DNA from 2 places in the Streptococcus sp. XMC genome. Region 1 is predicted to be linked to the other one. Evidence: predicted binding sites of a transcription regulator. Region 1 holds the regulator's gene; the other holds the start of a gene.
What was found. The regulator CtsR, encoded in region 1, represses protease genes until heat stress. The targets are predictions, from matches to a motif close to TTGGTCAAAAAAGGTCAAANA.
Positions count from the first base shown of each region.

Region 2: the regulator CtsR is predicted to act here: its motif matches at 3,172-3,192, upstream of LXO72_RS00955 (ATP-dependent Clp protease proteolytic subunit).

Region 1 covers NZ_JAJTNQ010000002.1:193,195-200,702, reverse strand. Annotated here, with positions in the region: gene LXO72_RS05870 (alpha-L-fucosidase) at 1-1,360, shown strand, start outside; gene LXO72_RS05865 (CtsR family transcriptional regulator) at 1,592-2,050, shown strand; gene LXO72_RS05860 (ATP-dependent Clp protease ATP-binding subunit) at 2,058-4,487, shown strand; gene LXO72_RS05855 (ECF transporter S component) at 4,499-4,987, shown strand; gene LXO72_RS05850 (DUF4430 domain-containing protein) at 4,968-5,372, shown strand; gene LXO72_RS05845 (hypothetical protein) at 5,534-6,268, shown strand; gene LXO72_RS05840 (AAA family ATPase) at 6,471-7,508, shown strand, end outside.
Region 2 covers NZ_JAJTNQ010000001.1:206,617-214,124, reverse strand. Annotated here, with positions in the region: gene LXO72_RS00970 (branched-chain amino acid ABC transporter permease) at 1-723, opposite strand, end outside; gene LXO72_RS00965 (ABC transporter substrate-binding protein) at 805-1,962, opposite strand; gene LXO72_RS00960 (DUF2129 domain-containing protein) at 2,056-2,340, opposite strand; gene LXO72_RS00955 (ATP-dependent Clp protease proteolytic subunit) at 2,472-3,062, opposite strand; gene upp (uracil phosphoribosyltransferase) at 3,225-3,854, opposite strand; gene mgtA (magnesium-translocating P-type ATPase) at 3,955-6,615, opposite strand; M-box (ykoK) riboswitch at 6,839-6,993, opposite strand; gene LXO72_RS00940 (MalY/PatB family protein) at 7,035-7,508, opposite strand, start outside.

The DNA of each region.
Region 1 (7,508 bases):
ATTGTTGCATCCGGATCAAGGAAGTCTAGTCGGCTTTATTCCAGAACTGACAGTCCAAGTAATGAACGAGGACCTGCTTCCAGAAAATCGCAAAGAAGTAGATGACCAAGATCCAAAACTGCACTACAGTGAGGGCTGGCACCACGAGACAGACAATCCAAACTTCTCAAATGGAACAGAATCCTGGTCGAGCTTTAACCAAGTGACCGATGAGGAAGGCAAGAAACACATTGAAGTGACCATTACCTTTAAGGGCACAGGTGTGGAGGTTCGAGGAGTGGTTGATCCAAGTCATGGACTCTACAGCGTCACCCTGGATGGAAAAGAAATGGCCTTCGAGGAAGGTCGTGGCCATGATTATGAGATCGAAGGTGACCATTACTTCAGTGGCTATGGAGACCAACGCAAACTCGACCAGAGTTTGGTCAATCTACAAGGTCTAGCAAAAGGCTACCACCAGCTACGCTTGCACCTGGATCCAGCCCTCAATGACCCTCAGTCATCCAGAGCCATCCAGGTAGACCGATTTATCCTATCAGGGAAAGATAGCCAGTTGCTCAGTCAAGAAGAGCTGCAACAGATCATCAGAAAAGGAGTAGAAAAGATCAAGGCTACTTCTCTCGAACGCTTGAAAGCAGACCTCAAACCGACGGTTCAAGGACAATTGACGGATTTGACTCAGTTGTTGGATCAAGAGCGCCCAGATTTGGTTGCTGCAGCGAATCAAGTAGAAGCCCTTGCAACCATCTTAGAAGATGCTCGCAATTATGAACCGCTGATGCAGACACGCCCAGACGAAGGTGTTCGGGATTTGATTCTTGAAAAACCAGAACTGCTCATCGAAGCGGAGGAGATTCCATTTGAGAGTCAAACGCGTGAAAACAAGGATTTAGCCAAGGGCGAAAGCCGGATCCTTCAAGCAGGGAAGGTTGGACGCCGGCTGAAATTGATCGAGGTTCGACAAGAAGAAAGCAAAGAAATTCGGAAAGAAGTCGATGTCTTTGTCGAGGTGGAGGCCCGGGACCAGATCACAGAAGTCGGAACAAAGGAAGTGGAAGAAAGTCCTATTATTCCCGAAGTACCGCTACCAACAAGTCCAAGTGAAGACTCACAAGAAACGAAACCGCTCCTTCCACCAGAAGATAAAAAAGAAAGTGGAATTTCTCGGCTGTTGACACCGACGGCTTTGAAAGAAACTCCTCTTTCTCCTGTGGTAGAAGCTGTAACTCCGGACCCTGTGCCGTCCCAAGAAAAACTGCCACAGACAGGATCAGAGAAGGCAAGTTTCTTAGCCTGGATCGGACTACTCGGCTTAGGCTTCTTAGGCGGAAGAGTAAAATTCGCTCGTCGGAAATCCTAATGCCCCTTCTAGAAGAGGTTAGCAATGGCTAGCCTCTTTTTTGGCCTCCTTCTGGCTACCAACAAGGGGTCTTCAGATTCTATCTCGACGTAGTCTTTGCTTTATTTACAGGCGCAAAAATTGTATAATAGTCAGATAAGGTCAATAATGACATCATGGATGATGAGACCATTTTTGATCCTCTGAAAAGCAGAGGGCTCATCTAGAATGAAAAGGTTAGAAAGGAGCATCATGGCAAGTAAAAATACATCAGATAGCATTGAGGCCTATATCAAGTCGCTACTGGCTCAAGCAGGCATCGCAGAGCTCAAGAGAAGCGAATTAGCGGATGTTTTCCAAGTTGTTCCTAGTCAAATCAATTATGTGATCAAGACCCGCTTCACCGAAAGTCGAGGCTACATCGTAGAGAGCAAGCGTGGAGGCGGAGGGTACATCCGGATTGGCAAGGTCCAATTTTCAGACCAACACCAGATGCTAAAAGAGCTTGGCGCAAGTATCGGGGAACAAATCAGTCAGACTGTTTTTGGCGATATCCTTCAAATGCTATTTGAAGAAAAACTCCTTACAAAGAGAGAAGCAGAGCTTTTGTCAGTGACGACGACAGACGAGGTTCTGGGAAGTGAAGCCCATCGCTTACGAGCCAATATCCTACGAAAAATTATCCAACAAGTCGATAGAAAGGGAATGTAATCTCCTTATGAACTATTCAAAAGCCCTATTAGAAACGATTGAAGCCGCTCAAATCTTGGCGGGTCATTTTGAGTCTCAAACGCTAGATACCTGGCATATCCTAGTAGCCCTAGCCAATAATCCTTATAGTGTAGCTGGTTCCGTCTTAAGTGACTATCCTATGCAGATTGATGATTTTCAAGATGCGGCGGAGCACATCACGGGCCAAGTCTACCAACGGGATGGCCGCTATGAGGTATTTCCTTTTTCTTTCCGTGTCGAAGAAATCATGAACCGGTCCCAAGAGATTGCCCAGGCAGTCCATGCCAAAAGTCTTGGAACAGAGCATGTCCTCTTGGCGCTCTTACTAGAGCGAGGAACTTTGGCTTCTCAAGTATTGGAGTATGTCGGCTTCCGCTATGATGATCAGGAAGAGGGTATTAAAATCGTCGAGCTTCGTAAGAGCTTGGAACAAAGAGCAGGTTGGGACAAGGAAGCTGTGAAAGCTATTCGTTCGCTCTATCGGGCCCAGCAACCAAACCGTCAAACCATGGGAAATATGATGGGCATGCCGGCCTCTACCAGTGGTGGTTTGGAAGACTACACCCGAGATCTGACAGAAATGGCTCGCAATGGTAGTTTGGAACCGGTGATTGGCCGGGGCCAAGAAATCTCGCGGATGATTCAGATTTTGAGCCGCAAAACAAAAAACAATCCGGTCCTCGTTGGAGATGCGGGTGTCGGAAAGACTGCTCTGGCTTTGGGCTTGGCCCAACGGATTGCCAGCGGCGATGTTCCAACGGAGCTGGCTAAAATGCGGGTCTTAGAGTTGGACTTGATGAATGTTGTCGCAGGAACGCGGTTCCGTGGAGATTTTGAAGAGCGGATGAACAACATCATCAATGACATTGAAGAAGATGGCCATGTCATTCTCTTCATCGATGAGCTCCATACCATTATGGGATCTGGATCAGGGATTGACTCCACCTTGGATGCGGCCAATATCTTAAAGCCTGCCTTGGCCCGTGGAACCTTACGGACCGTAGGGGCTACTACGCAAGAAGAATACCAGAAACACATTGAAAAAGATGCCGCTTTGTCACGCCGCTTTGCTAAGGTCTTGATTGAGCAACCCTCTGTCGCAGATAGCATCGCGATTTTACAAGGGCTCAAGAAGACCTATGAGCGTCACCACCGTGTCCATATTACGGATGCAGCCATTGAGACAGCTGTTGTCTATGCCCATCGGTATTTGACCAGTCGCCTCTTGCCAGACTCAGCTATTGATCTTTTGGATGAGGCGGCAGCGACCGTGCAAAACGAGGGACCTCAAGCGGGTCTTCAGTCCGATTTGACAGCTGCCGATCAGGCCTTGCTCAAGGGACAGTGGAAAAAAGTTGCTCAGCTACTAAAAGAAGACGCCAGTCCGAAAGGTTACCAGCTAGAAGTCAAGGAAGAGGATATCCTGAAGACGCTCAGTCAGCTTTCTGGCATTCCTGTGGAAAAACTAACCCAAACAGCGGCTAAGAAATACCTGGAATTAGAAGCGGAACTTCATAAGCGCGTGATTGGTCAGGATCAGGCAGTCTCAAGTATCAGCCGAGCGATTCGTCGCAATCAGTCTGGAATCCGGTCTCACAAACGGCCAATTGGCTCTTTCCTCTTCCTTGGTCCGACTGGAGTCGGAAAAACCGAGCTCGCGAAGGCCCTTGCAGAAGTTCTCTTTGATGACGAGTCCGCTTTGATTCGCTTTGATATGAGTGAATACATGGAGAAATTTGCGGCCAGTCGTCTCAACGGAGCCCCTCCAGGCTATGTCGGTTATGAAGAAGGGGGTGAGTTGACGGAAAAAGTCCGCAACAAACCTTATTCAGTCCTCTTGTTTGATGAGGTGGAAAAAGCCCATCCAGATATCTTTAACGTTCTCTTGCAAGTATTGGATGACGGTGTCTTGACCGACAGCAAGGGACGCAAGGTAGATTTCTCCAATACGATTATTATCATGACCTCAAACTTGGGAGCTACCGCTTTACGAGATGATAAGACGGTTGGCTTTGGAGCTAAGGATATTTGCTTTGACCAAGCCAATATGGAGAAACGCATCTTTGAAGAGTTGAAGAAGACCTATCGACCAGAGTTTATCAACCGTATTGATGAGAAGGTTGTCTTCCATAGCTTGACCAGTGACCAAATGCATGAGATTGTCAAGATTATGGTGAAACCATTGGTTCAATCTCTAGCAGAGAAGGGCATTACTCTGAAATTCCAAGCGTCTGCCCTTAAATGGCTGGCGACTCACGGATATGATCCAGAGATGGGAGCACGTCCTTTGCGCCGAACCATTCAGACCCAGGTGGAAGACTACTTGGCAGAGATCCTCCTGAGAGGAGAAGTGGCTGAAGGGCAAACCCTCAAGGTAGGTGTCAAGTCTGGTCAGCTTAACTTCACGATTGACTAGGAGGATATGCAGTGCCTCTCAAACGCTTGACCCGAATCACCCTCTTAGCAGCCCTCTGTGTGGTGCTGAGACAAGTCTTTGCCTTCTTGCCCAATGTCCAACCCATTAGTGCCATTTTCTTTTTACTAGTGCTATTTGAAGACTGGCAATTTGCCTGTTTGGTGATGGCGGTCACCATGTTTACCTCGGCTTTTCTCTTGGGGATGAGTCCAGTGGTGCTCGCTCAGATACTGGCCTTTGCCTTTCTCTTGACTCTTTGGCGGGGGCTTTATCGCCACTTGTCTTTGGAAGTCCAAACCCTGGTGGCCGGCATTTTATCCTTTCTCTACGGGATGTTGATTGATAGTGTTTATGCTGTCCTCTATCACATGCCTTGGTGGACCTACGCACTGGTGAATGGCTTTAGCTTTAACCTAGCCCACGCCCTTTCCACCGCCTGTTTTTACCCTCTACTTTATGTAGTATTTAGGAGATTGTATCATGAAAAAAACACTTTATAGCTTCTTTGCTGTCCTAGCAGCTCTTGTATTGGTCAGTTGCGGACAAAGCACACCATCGACTACGGAAAGCTCAGCTTCTAGCTCACAAGTAGCCAAAGAAAAACAAATTACCATTACAGTCAGTATCGCCCCTGAAGGCCAAGAAGCCCAAAGCAAGACCTTGAAGGTTGCTGAAAAAGCCAACCTGATGGAAGTCCTGAAAGCTAACTACAAGATTGAGGAGAAGAGCGGCCTCATCACCTCGATCGATGGCGTCACCCAGGATGAAAGCAAGGGACTCTATTGGATGTACGAGATCAATGGAGAGATGGCACCAAAAGGGGCAGCAGAAACGACTGTCCAAGATGGAGATACCATCGAATTTTATCAAGAAGTTTATCAATAAGAAAAAGAGTGAATGCTTGGAGTAGGGCTCCATTTGTTCACTCTTTTTTTGAAACTAGTTTCTATTTTTATAAGACTTGTAAATCCTCTTGACTTCCCTATAGATGAATGTTACAATTACATTACAAAATGTAACAAATGTTACAAAAGAGAGGTATTGCCATGAAAACGAAAGGAACCTTATTTAGTCTATCTACCCTTGCTCTAACAGCTGCTCTTCTCTTAAGTGGCTGTGGATCAGAAAAGAAAAAGGAAACCAGTCCATCTTCAACTAGTAAAATTGCGCAAGTGAAACAAAGCTCTACTAGTAAAAAAGAAGAGAAAAAGACTGCAAGCAAAACCACACAAAGTCAACAAAGCGCTGATGTAGCACAAACTCCTGCCATCGCTTCGAGCGAAACACAAGCGAGACAAGAAACTCCGGTGACACCAAGACTTCCAGAAGCCAATCAAGGCCTGGCCCCAAGTCCTAGCAAAGAAATGAAACCAGCAGTGACCCCAGCACCAGAAAAACAAAAACGTCCTAGCTTGGAGGAAGGTCGCACAAGCGCCAAAGAGCAAGCCTCTAAGACAGAGAACCCACGCTATAAAGGTGTCTTGAGCTATGCCTCAGGAGATTATTCAGGAGCAGCAGGTAGTTGGACCGACGGTCGTGATACAGGCGTAAGCATCGGACAAGGTGGACAAGTAACCATTCAAACTCCGGGTGGCGATGCAGTGGGCTATACAATTGGAAGTTATGAATACAACTTGGATCAAGGCCATTACCATGCTGGCTTGATTTCCGCCCAAGATGGATCTGCGGCTAGCTTGGATATAGTTGTCGGTCAAGATGGTCAAGTGGCAAGTGTTCAAGTGACAGAAAATGGCCATGCGCATGCCTTGGTTCGGGAATAATGGCTCGCCAATGAGAAAATTAAAAAAATGATTGAAATCAGAGATTCAATTCTGTATAATAACATACAGAGTTGAATCTTTTTAATTTTTATTTTATAAAAATATATTTTTTTATAAAAAGGTATTGACAGATTGAAATTATAGTTTATAATAAAATCATAAGCAAAACATGTTTTGACATTATGATAAAGGAGCCAGTTAGATGAAAGAAAAAGTGGCAGTAGTATTTGGAACGTTTGCCCCCCTTCATCAAGGGCATATTGATTTAATTCAACGGGCAAAACGCCAATGCGACCGCGTTTGTGTGATAGTCTCTGGTTACAAAGGTGACCGAGGAGAAGAAGTTGGCCTTCCTTTGCAGAAACGTTTTCGTTATATTCGAGAAGGTTTTTCAAATGATGAACTTACCCAAATTTATAAATTAGACGAGACAGAACTTCCTCGCTATCCATTAGGATGGGAGCCTTGGTTGAAAACAGCCTTAGAAACCATTCAATATGATGCAGAGAGTGAAGAGCTTATTTTCTTCGTTGGAGAGAAAGCTTACCAAGAGGAGCTTGAAGCGCGAGGCTTTCAAGCGCACCTACAGGAGCGTCAGTTTGGGATCTCAGGGACCCTCATCCGGGAAAATCCCAGCAAGTATTGGAAATACATTGCGCAACCCTTCCGCCGTCAGTTTACCAAAAAGGTCCTCATCATGGGGAGTGCTAGTAATGGGAAGACGACCTTGGCAAAAGATTTGGCCCGCTTCTATGATGCACCAGTGAGCTTAGAATATGCTCGCGAGTACCAGATTAGAAACAATGTACGGGATGATGAGCTGACACCAAAAGATTACTATTACCTCTTGTTGGGGCAATACGATCAGACTTCTAAATTAATCGATAGTAGCGCCAATCGAGGGCTAGTGATTGCGGATACGAATTCGCTAGTGACCAAGGGCTATTACGACTACTATATGGAAGTAGAAGGCCCAGAGACCAGTATGACGGATACTTTTGACAACCTCTTTGTCAGTATCCTAGCTAAGGAAAAATGGGATCTGATTTTATTTGTTCAACCCATTGGATCCTATGTCAATGATGGCTTCCGTGATATGACCATGGCAGATGATGAAATTCGCAACAGTTTTTCAAATCACCTGGATCACCTCCGCCACCAATACCTCTCGGATATCCCTACAGCTTATCTCGGGCAAGACTACTTGGGGAATTACGAAGAAGCGAAGCGTGTCATCGAT
Region 2 (7,508 bases), on a different contig from region 1:
ACCTAGGGCCGCACCTGGAATGATCCCGATTCCTCCAAGAACGGCTGCAACAAAGGCTTTGATCCCTGGTGTTATCCCCATCAAAGGTTCGATCGAGTTGTAATACAAACCGATTAAAACCCCACCAGCACCCGCCAGGGCTGATCCCAAAGCAAAGGTAAAGCTGATGGTCCGGTTTACGTTAATCCCCATCAATTGAGCTGCATCGCTATCAACAGAAACGGCACGCATAGCTTTCCCCATCTTTGTCTTTTGGACAATAAATTGAAGAGCGAGCATCAAGAAAACAGACACTCCCAAGATCATCAACTGAATATTGGAGATCGAAATAGGACCAAAATTGTAACGAACGATTTCAATGACTTGCGGGAAGGAACGGGTATTGGCCCCTACAAAGAAGACCATCCCATATTGGAGCAAGAAGGAAACCCCGATGGCTGTGATCAAGGCTGCAATCCGAGTTGAATGACGAAGCGGACGATAAGCCAGGTACTCAATCACAACCCCTAAAATAGCTGTCCCAACCATAGCTAGTAGCAAGGCTACAAAGAAGTTAACTTTCAATGAGTTCAATAAGAAATATCCCATAAAGGCACCTACCATGTAGATGTCCCCATGGGCAAAGTTGATCAATTTGATAATTCCATACACCATGGTATAACCAAGGGCCAAGAGTGCATAGACACTTCCCAAGATTAGACCGTTCACTAATTGCTGGAGCATTTGAACCATCCTTTCTAACAATAAAGAGCGAGGCCAGGAATTTTCATTCTCCCAGCCTCTTGTACAAACAGCAAATGATAATTAAGGTTTAACCGACTCGACTGACTCAACTTTACCATCTTTTAAGCCAATCATAAGTGCAGATTTAACCGGATTATGGTCTTTGTCAATAGACATTGTACCAGTAACACCTTCCAAGTCTTTCAACTTCGCAAGGTTGTCTTTCAATTCGACAGAGTTCTTAGCACCTTTAGATGCTTCCGCAATCATGTAAACTGAATCATATGCCAAAGCCGCAAACATTGAAGGTTCTTCGTTGTATTTCGCTTTATAAGCTTCTACGAATTTCTTGGCTTTATCAGTCATTTCACCTTCAGTAGAGAATCCAGCTACGTAGTAAATGTCTGTAGCTGCAGCAGGTGTTGCTTGTTCAACGAACTTGGCATCACTAAATCCATCACCACCGATAATTGGTTGTTTGATTCCCATACCACGTGCTTGGTTTACGATCTTACCAGTTTCAGTGTAGTACCCTGGAAGGACAATGGCATCGAAGTCTTTGTCTTTGATTTTTGTAAGAGCAGCTTGGAAGTCTGTATCCTTAGATTGGAAAGTTTCTGTCGCTACGATTTCACCTTTATAAGATTTCTTAAAGGCTTCAGCAATCCCTTTTGCATAGTCAGATGAGTTATCGTAGTAAAGAACAACTTTCTTCGCTTTCAAATTATCCGTTGTATATTTAGCAATGATTTGTCCTTGGAAGCTATCGATGAAGGTTGCACGGAAAAGGAAATCTTGACCTTTTGTCAAATTATCTTGTGTTGCTGATGGTGTTACCAATGGAACACCTGCTTTACCAGCATTCGCAACCGCTGCGGCAGTGGCACCTGAAGTTGCAGGTCCTACAAGAGCGTTCACTTTTGATTGAGTGACAAGGTTTGTAGTGATTGTAGCTGCTTCAGCTGTTTCAGATTTGTTATCTTTGTCTGTAACAACAATCTTCTTACCATCAGCTCCACCATTATCATTGATTTCATCAACTGCTAATTGAGCACCTTTTTGTTCAGCACTACCATAGGCTGCTACTTCACCAGTTTTTTCAAAGTTAAAACCGATTTTTAGTTCTTTGCCGATTTCGTTACCAGTTGTGTTTGAACCTGAAGTTGACACTTCACCACAAGCAGCAAGAAGAGCGACACTTGCAATTGTTAAAAATGAAAGAGCAAATTTATTCTTCATTTGTGATAATCTCCTTAAATAATTCTTAAAATAAATAGATATTAAGAATATACCGAATTATCAGAAAATTGTCAACATAAAAAACGCAATCCTTTAAATGATTGCGTTTTCTACTTGTGTTTCATCTTGTTGACGGTGCAAACTTCCTACAAAATCACGATCCAATTCTTGAATATGGCAGATTTGGACCTTCTTTACAAAGCGCTCTTTTTTTAATTGCTGCATGATTTCAAGGACTTGAGGACTATCGACATAGACCTGTACATAGCGCATTTTTTTGGAATGATAGATTACATCTCCAATATCCTTTAATTTCTTTGCATCTCGATTATAATACAATTTAACAATTAAGCCTGTTCTAGCCTGCTTCTCAAACATACACAATCCCTTTCTGCTTCTGTTACAAGTATAGCAAATTTCTAGTAAAAATACTATCTTTTTCTAGAAAGTGAAAAGAGGACTAAAAAACCTCTCCTATGATAGGAGAGGGACCTAGTGACAAGGATTCCTTATCCAAGATTGTTGTTGGCCATGATTTCATCGATGAAACCATAAGCTAAGGTTTCTTCTGCAGTCATCCAGTTATCCCGTTCAGCATCAGCGTGGATTTTCTTGATGGTTTGCCCTGAATTTTCTGCCAAGATTTTTTCCAATCTGTGACGTGTTTTCAACAAGTGTTCTGCTGCAATGGCCATATCCGTTTGTTGGGTACCGCCACCAGTACCACCCATTGGTTGGTGGATCATGTACTCCGCATTTGGCAACATGAAGCGTTTGCCTTTGGCACCGCTTGATGCAATCACAGTCCCCATTGAAGCTGCCATCCCCATGACAATGGTTTGGACGTCTGATTTGATAAAGTTCATGGTATCGACGATAGCCAACCCTGCAGAGACAGAGCCTCCTGGCGTATTGATATACATATAGATGTCTTTGGTATTATCTTGGGCATCTAAGAAGAGCAATTGGGCAATAATCGAATTGGCCATTTGGTCTTCTACTGGTCCTGTAACCATAATAATACGGTCTTTTAAGAGGCGTGAGTATATGTCGTATGAGCGTTCGCCACGACTGGTTTGTTCAATAACTACTGGAATCATTCATTCATCTCCTTTTATCCATTATAACCGGCACCATCTCAGGAGTTTCATCCGGTTGATTCGAGAGTCTAGCTCTCCTTCCATTCTTTATAAAAGTTATTATATCCCATTGGTCAACAAAGGTCAAATTTTTACTTTCCCAAAGAAGGATTGGATAGGCGCTTATTTGGTACCAAACAAGCGGTCTCCAGCATCTCCCAAACCTGGAACGATATAGCCATTTTCGTTAAGGCGTTCATCCAAGGCTGCTGCAAAGATTTCTACATCAGGATGGGCTGTTTGAAGAGCTTCCACACCTTCTGGTGCCGCAACTAGGCAGACAAACTTAATATGGCTTGCGCCACGTTTCTTCAATGAGTCCACCGCTAAGATTGCAGAGCCCCCAGTCGCCAACATTGGGTCTACCACAAAGATTTGACGTTGGTCAATATCCTCTGGTAACTTCACCAAGTACTCAACTGGTTTCAAGGTTTCTTCATCACGGTACATTCCGATATGCCCAACTTTGGCAGCTGGTACTAAACTCAAGAGTCCGTCTACCATCCCGATTCCCGCACGAAGGATTGGGACAATTGCTAGTTTTTTACCAGCAATTTGTTTTTGAATTGTTTTTGTGATCGGTGTTTCGATTTCTACATCTTCAAGAGGAAGCTCGCGCAAAACTTCGTATCCCATCAACATAGCAATTTCATCTACTAATTCACGAAAAGCCTTTGTAGAGGTATCAGTTCGACGCAAAATAGACAATTTATGCTGAATCAGTGGATGTTTAATAACTTCAAGTTTTCCCATTGTGGTTCCTTCTTTCTCTATATTCATCTTATTATATCAAAAAGGAAGAAAAAGGCCTACAAATATGCAAACCTTTTCTTTTCTTATTTTAATGACTAGCTTATAGCCACTCTTTGTACTTGCCAATATAATAGTGTTTGACCAGGGTGACACTTGCCATATAAAGGAAGAGGATTCCCGCCAGTAATAGGAAGTAAAGACTATTCAGTGGCGCTACTTTTAACAAGGAAGCCAATGGGCCATATGGTAAGAAGGTAACCAAGAGTGCTCCCAATAGAGTCGTTGCCATAACAGCAAGAGCTGGCCGGCTTTGAACAAAAGGCAATTTTGGAGAGCGGAGCATATAGATGACCATAGTTTGGGACCACATGGACTCAATGAACCAGCCAGTTTGAAAGAGCATGATGAAGAGTCCCGCACTTTCTGCTCCATGGACATAGCCATATCCTGTAATCATGGGTACGATGATAAAGTAGAGAGTGATAAAGGTCAAGATGTCAAAGACAGAGGAAATAGGACCAAACCAGGCCATAAAGCGGGTAATGGATTTTGCTTCCCAAATCCGAGGTTTCTTCAAGAAGTCCTTATCCACTCGGTCAAAAGGCAAGGCGATACAGGAAAGGTCATAAACCAAGTTCAAAACGATGAGATGGATAGGGGCCATTGGAAGGAAAGGAAGGAAAATACTAGCAAAGAGAAGGGAGAAGATATTCCCGAAATTCGAAGAAACGGTCATCTTGATGTACTTGGTCATATTGGCATAAACCTTGCGGCCTTCTACCAAGCCTTTTTCGAGGACCATCAAGTCTTTATCCAGAAGGATAACATCTGCTGTTTCTTTGGCAATATCGACAGCTGTATCAACCGAAATTCCCACATCTGCCACTTTCATAGAAGGAGCATCGTTGATCCCATCTCCCATATATCCGACCTTGTGGCCATTTGCTTTGAGTTGCAAGATAATGCGTGCTTTTTGATCTGGAGATAATTTTGCAAAAACGGTGGTGATTTCTACTGCTTGGGCCAAGTCTGAATCAGAGAGACTGTCGATATCGCTACCCAGCAAAATGCGGTCAACATCCAGTCCCACCTTTTCACAAACCGCTTGGGTCACTTTCTCATTATCACCCGTAAGGATTTTAGTAGCAACTCCGTATTCCGCAAGGGTATTGATGGCTGGTGCTGCAGATGGTTTTGGTGGATCTAAGAAGGCTAGGTAGCCCGTCAAGATCATGTCTGCTTCATCTGCCACTTCAAAGGCATAGCCTTCCTCAAGATTTGATTTGTAACTAACCCCTAGCACGCGCAAACCTTGTTCATTCAGCTGAGTCACCTCTGCCAAGACGTCTTCCCGCACTTGGTCTGTTAGGGGGATAATCTCATCCTTGTATTCTACATAGTTAGAGACTGCTAGCATTTCTTCCAAGGCTCCCTTGGTGACCATGCTCACGATCCCCACCTCATCTTTGACAATGACACTCATCCGCCGGCGTTCAAAGTCAAAAGGCAATTCATCAATTTTTTGGAAGCTTTGGTCCAAGCCTCTGACAATCTCATGTTTCTTAGCTTCTCTTTCTGTCCGGCTGATAATAGCGCGATCCATTAAGTTTTTGAGGCCGGTTTGGAAGTAAGAATTGAGATAGGCCCGACGAAGGACAAACAAATCCAAGTCCCCACGAATGTCGAGGGGGTATTCGAGTACAATCTCATCTTGGGTCAAGGTTCCTGTCTTGTCCGTACAGAGGATATCAATAGCGCCTAGATCTTGAATAGCGTTGAGCTTTTTGATGACCACCTTTTCTTTGGCCATGATAATGGAACCCTTGGCCAAGCTAGCTGTGATAATCATTGGGAGCATTTCTGGAGTCAAGCCCACCCCTACACTAAGGGCAAAGACCCCTGCTTCCAGCCAGTCCCCATCTGTCAAACCATTGATAAAGAAGACGATGGGTACCATGACCATCATGAGTCGGATCAACAACCAAGAGATGGTGTTCATTTCTCGTTCAAAAGAGGTTGGTTCATCATAAGTATTGATGGTTTGCTCAATCGCTCCCATCATGGTTTCATCCCCAACGACCAAGACCAAGGCTGTTGCTCGACCTGAGATAACGTTGGTCCCCATGAAAGCTAGACTTTCACTCTCCAAAAGACTATCCAGATTTTGGCCAGTCGCTTTTTTCAAGCAGACTTTTTCGACAGCATCGCTCTCTCCAGTCAAACCAGACTGTTGAACGAAGAAGTCTCGAGAATCTAACAAGACCACATCCGCTGGGATCATGTCGCCTGCACTCAATTTAATCAGGTCTCCCACAACGATCTCATCAATGGGAATTTCTTCTTCTTTGCCTTCTCGAATCACTGTTGCTGTATTGACAATCATGCGAGAAAGGTTGCTAGCAGCCTTGTCACTTCGCAATTCTTGGATAAAGCGAATCCCTCCAGAGAGAAGAACGAGTACGACGATGATGAGAGAGGTCGTTGGATCTTCCTCACCTGGTTTGGCTAACCAAACATTGGTCACCAAAGAAACAAAGGCAATGAGCAGTAAGATGACTGTGAAGGGATTGATGATGGATTCAACAATCCGTTTCCAGATAGAATCATCTTGCCCCTTTGTGAGGACATTTTCTCCATAGTTATCCCGGTTCTCCTCTACTTGGTCTTCCGTCAAGCCAGACCAGCTAGATTGATAGGTTGCTAAGGTTCTTGTTTCTGCATCTTGCAATGCAGCAATGAGTCTTTCTTTTGTTGTTTGCATTGGAATCTCCTTTTAAATCAGGAGCCAAACGCTTATAGAGTCCCGATGACACAAATCAGCGATTGGCTGGCTATGTGCGGTTCGGGATGATCGTCGATTTGTATCATAGTGTTCTCCTTTTCTACTTGACAGGTGAGAGGCTTCTTAAGCATAAGAAAAGAGCCCTCCCCTTTTACAGGTAGGACTCATTAAACTCGTCGTTTATTTTTTAATAAAAATTCTCAAAAAATAGACCGTCCAAGCTTTAGCTCCGCAAGGCAATGAAATGAGCTTAGTCTTGACCTTTGCGATCAGGACTGTTGACCAACGAGTAGTGTCTCCACTGCTTTGCGGTAGTCATCCGTATCCTTGTGGTAGCCTCACCTACCGTTATTCCCCTTGAGTATACTCCTCCCCTATAGAAAAGTCAACCCTTAAAATCAACCTTTTTTAGGAAAATTTGTTACGATGCGATCGACAATCTCTTGGACTAGGGTTTTCGGAGCTGCCACATTCAAACGGGCATGTTGCTTCCCTTCTACTCCAAAGTCTGTCCCTTTATTGAGAATGACCTTGGCCTGGTCATGAAGTCGAGCATGGAGTTCTTCCTCTGACAAACCGTAGGCGGAAAAATCAAGCCAGAGTAGATAGGTCCCTTGCGGTTTCATCACATCAATGTCTGTCTGCTCACGCAAAACTTCTACAGTGTAGTTGATATTTTCTTCCAAGACTTCCTTTAAGTCCTCTAACCAAGCTTTTCCATTCTGATAGGCGACTTCGGTGGCGATAAAGCCAAGGGCAGAAATTTCATGTTGATTGTTTCGCAACTGCCGAGCTTGGAAGGATTTCCTTAGTGCATCATTTTCGATGATGGCATAGGAATTTTTTGTCCCTGCGATGTTGAAGGTTTTGGT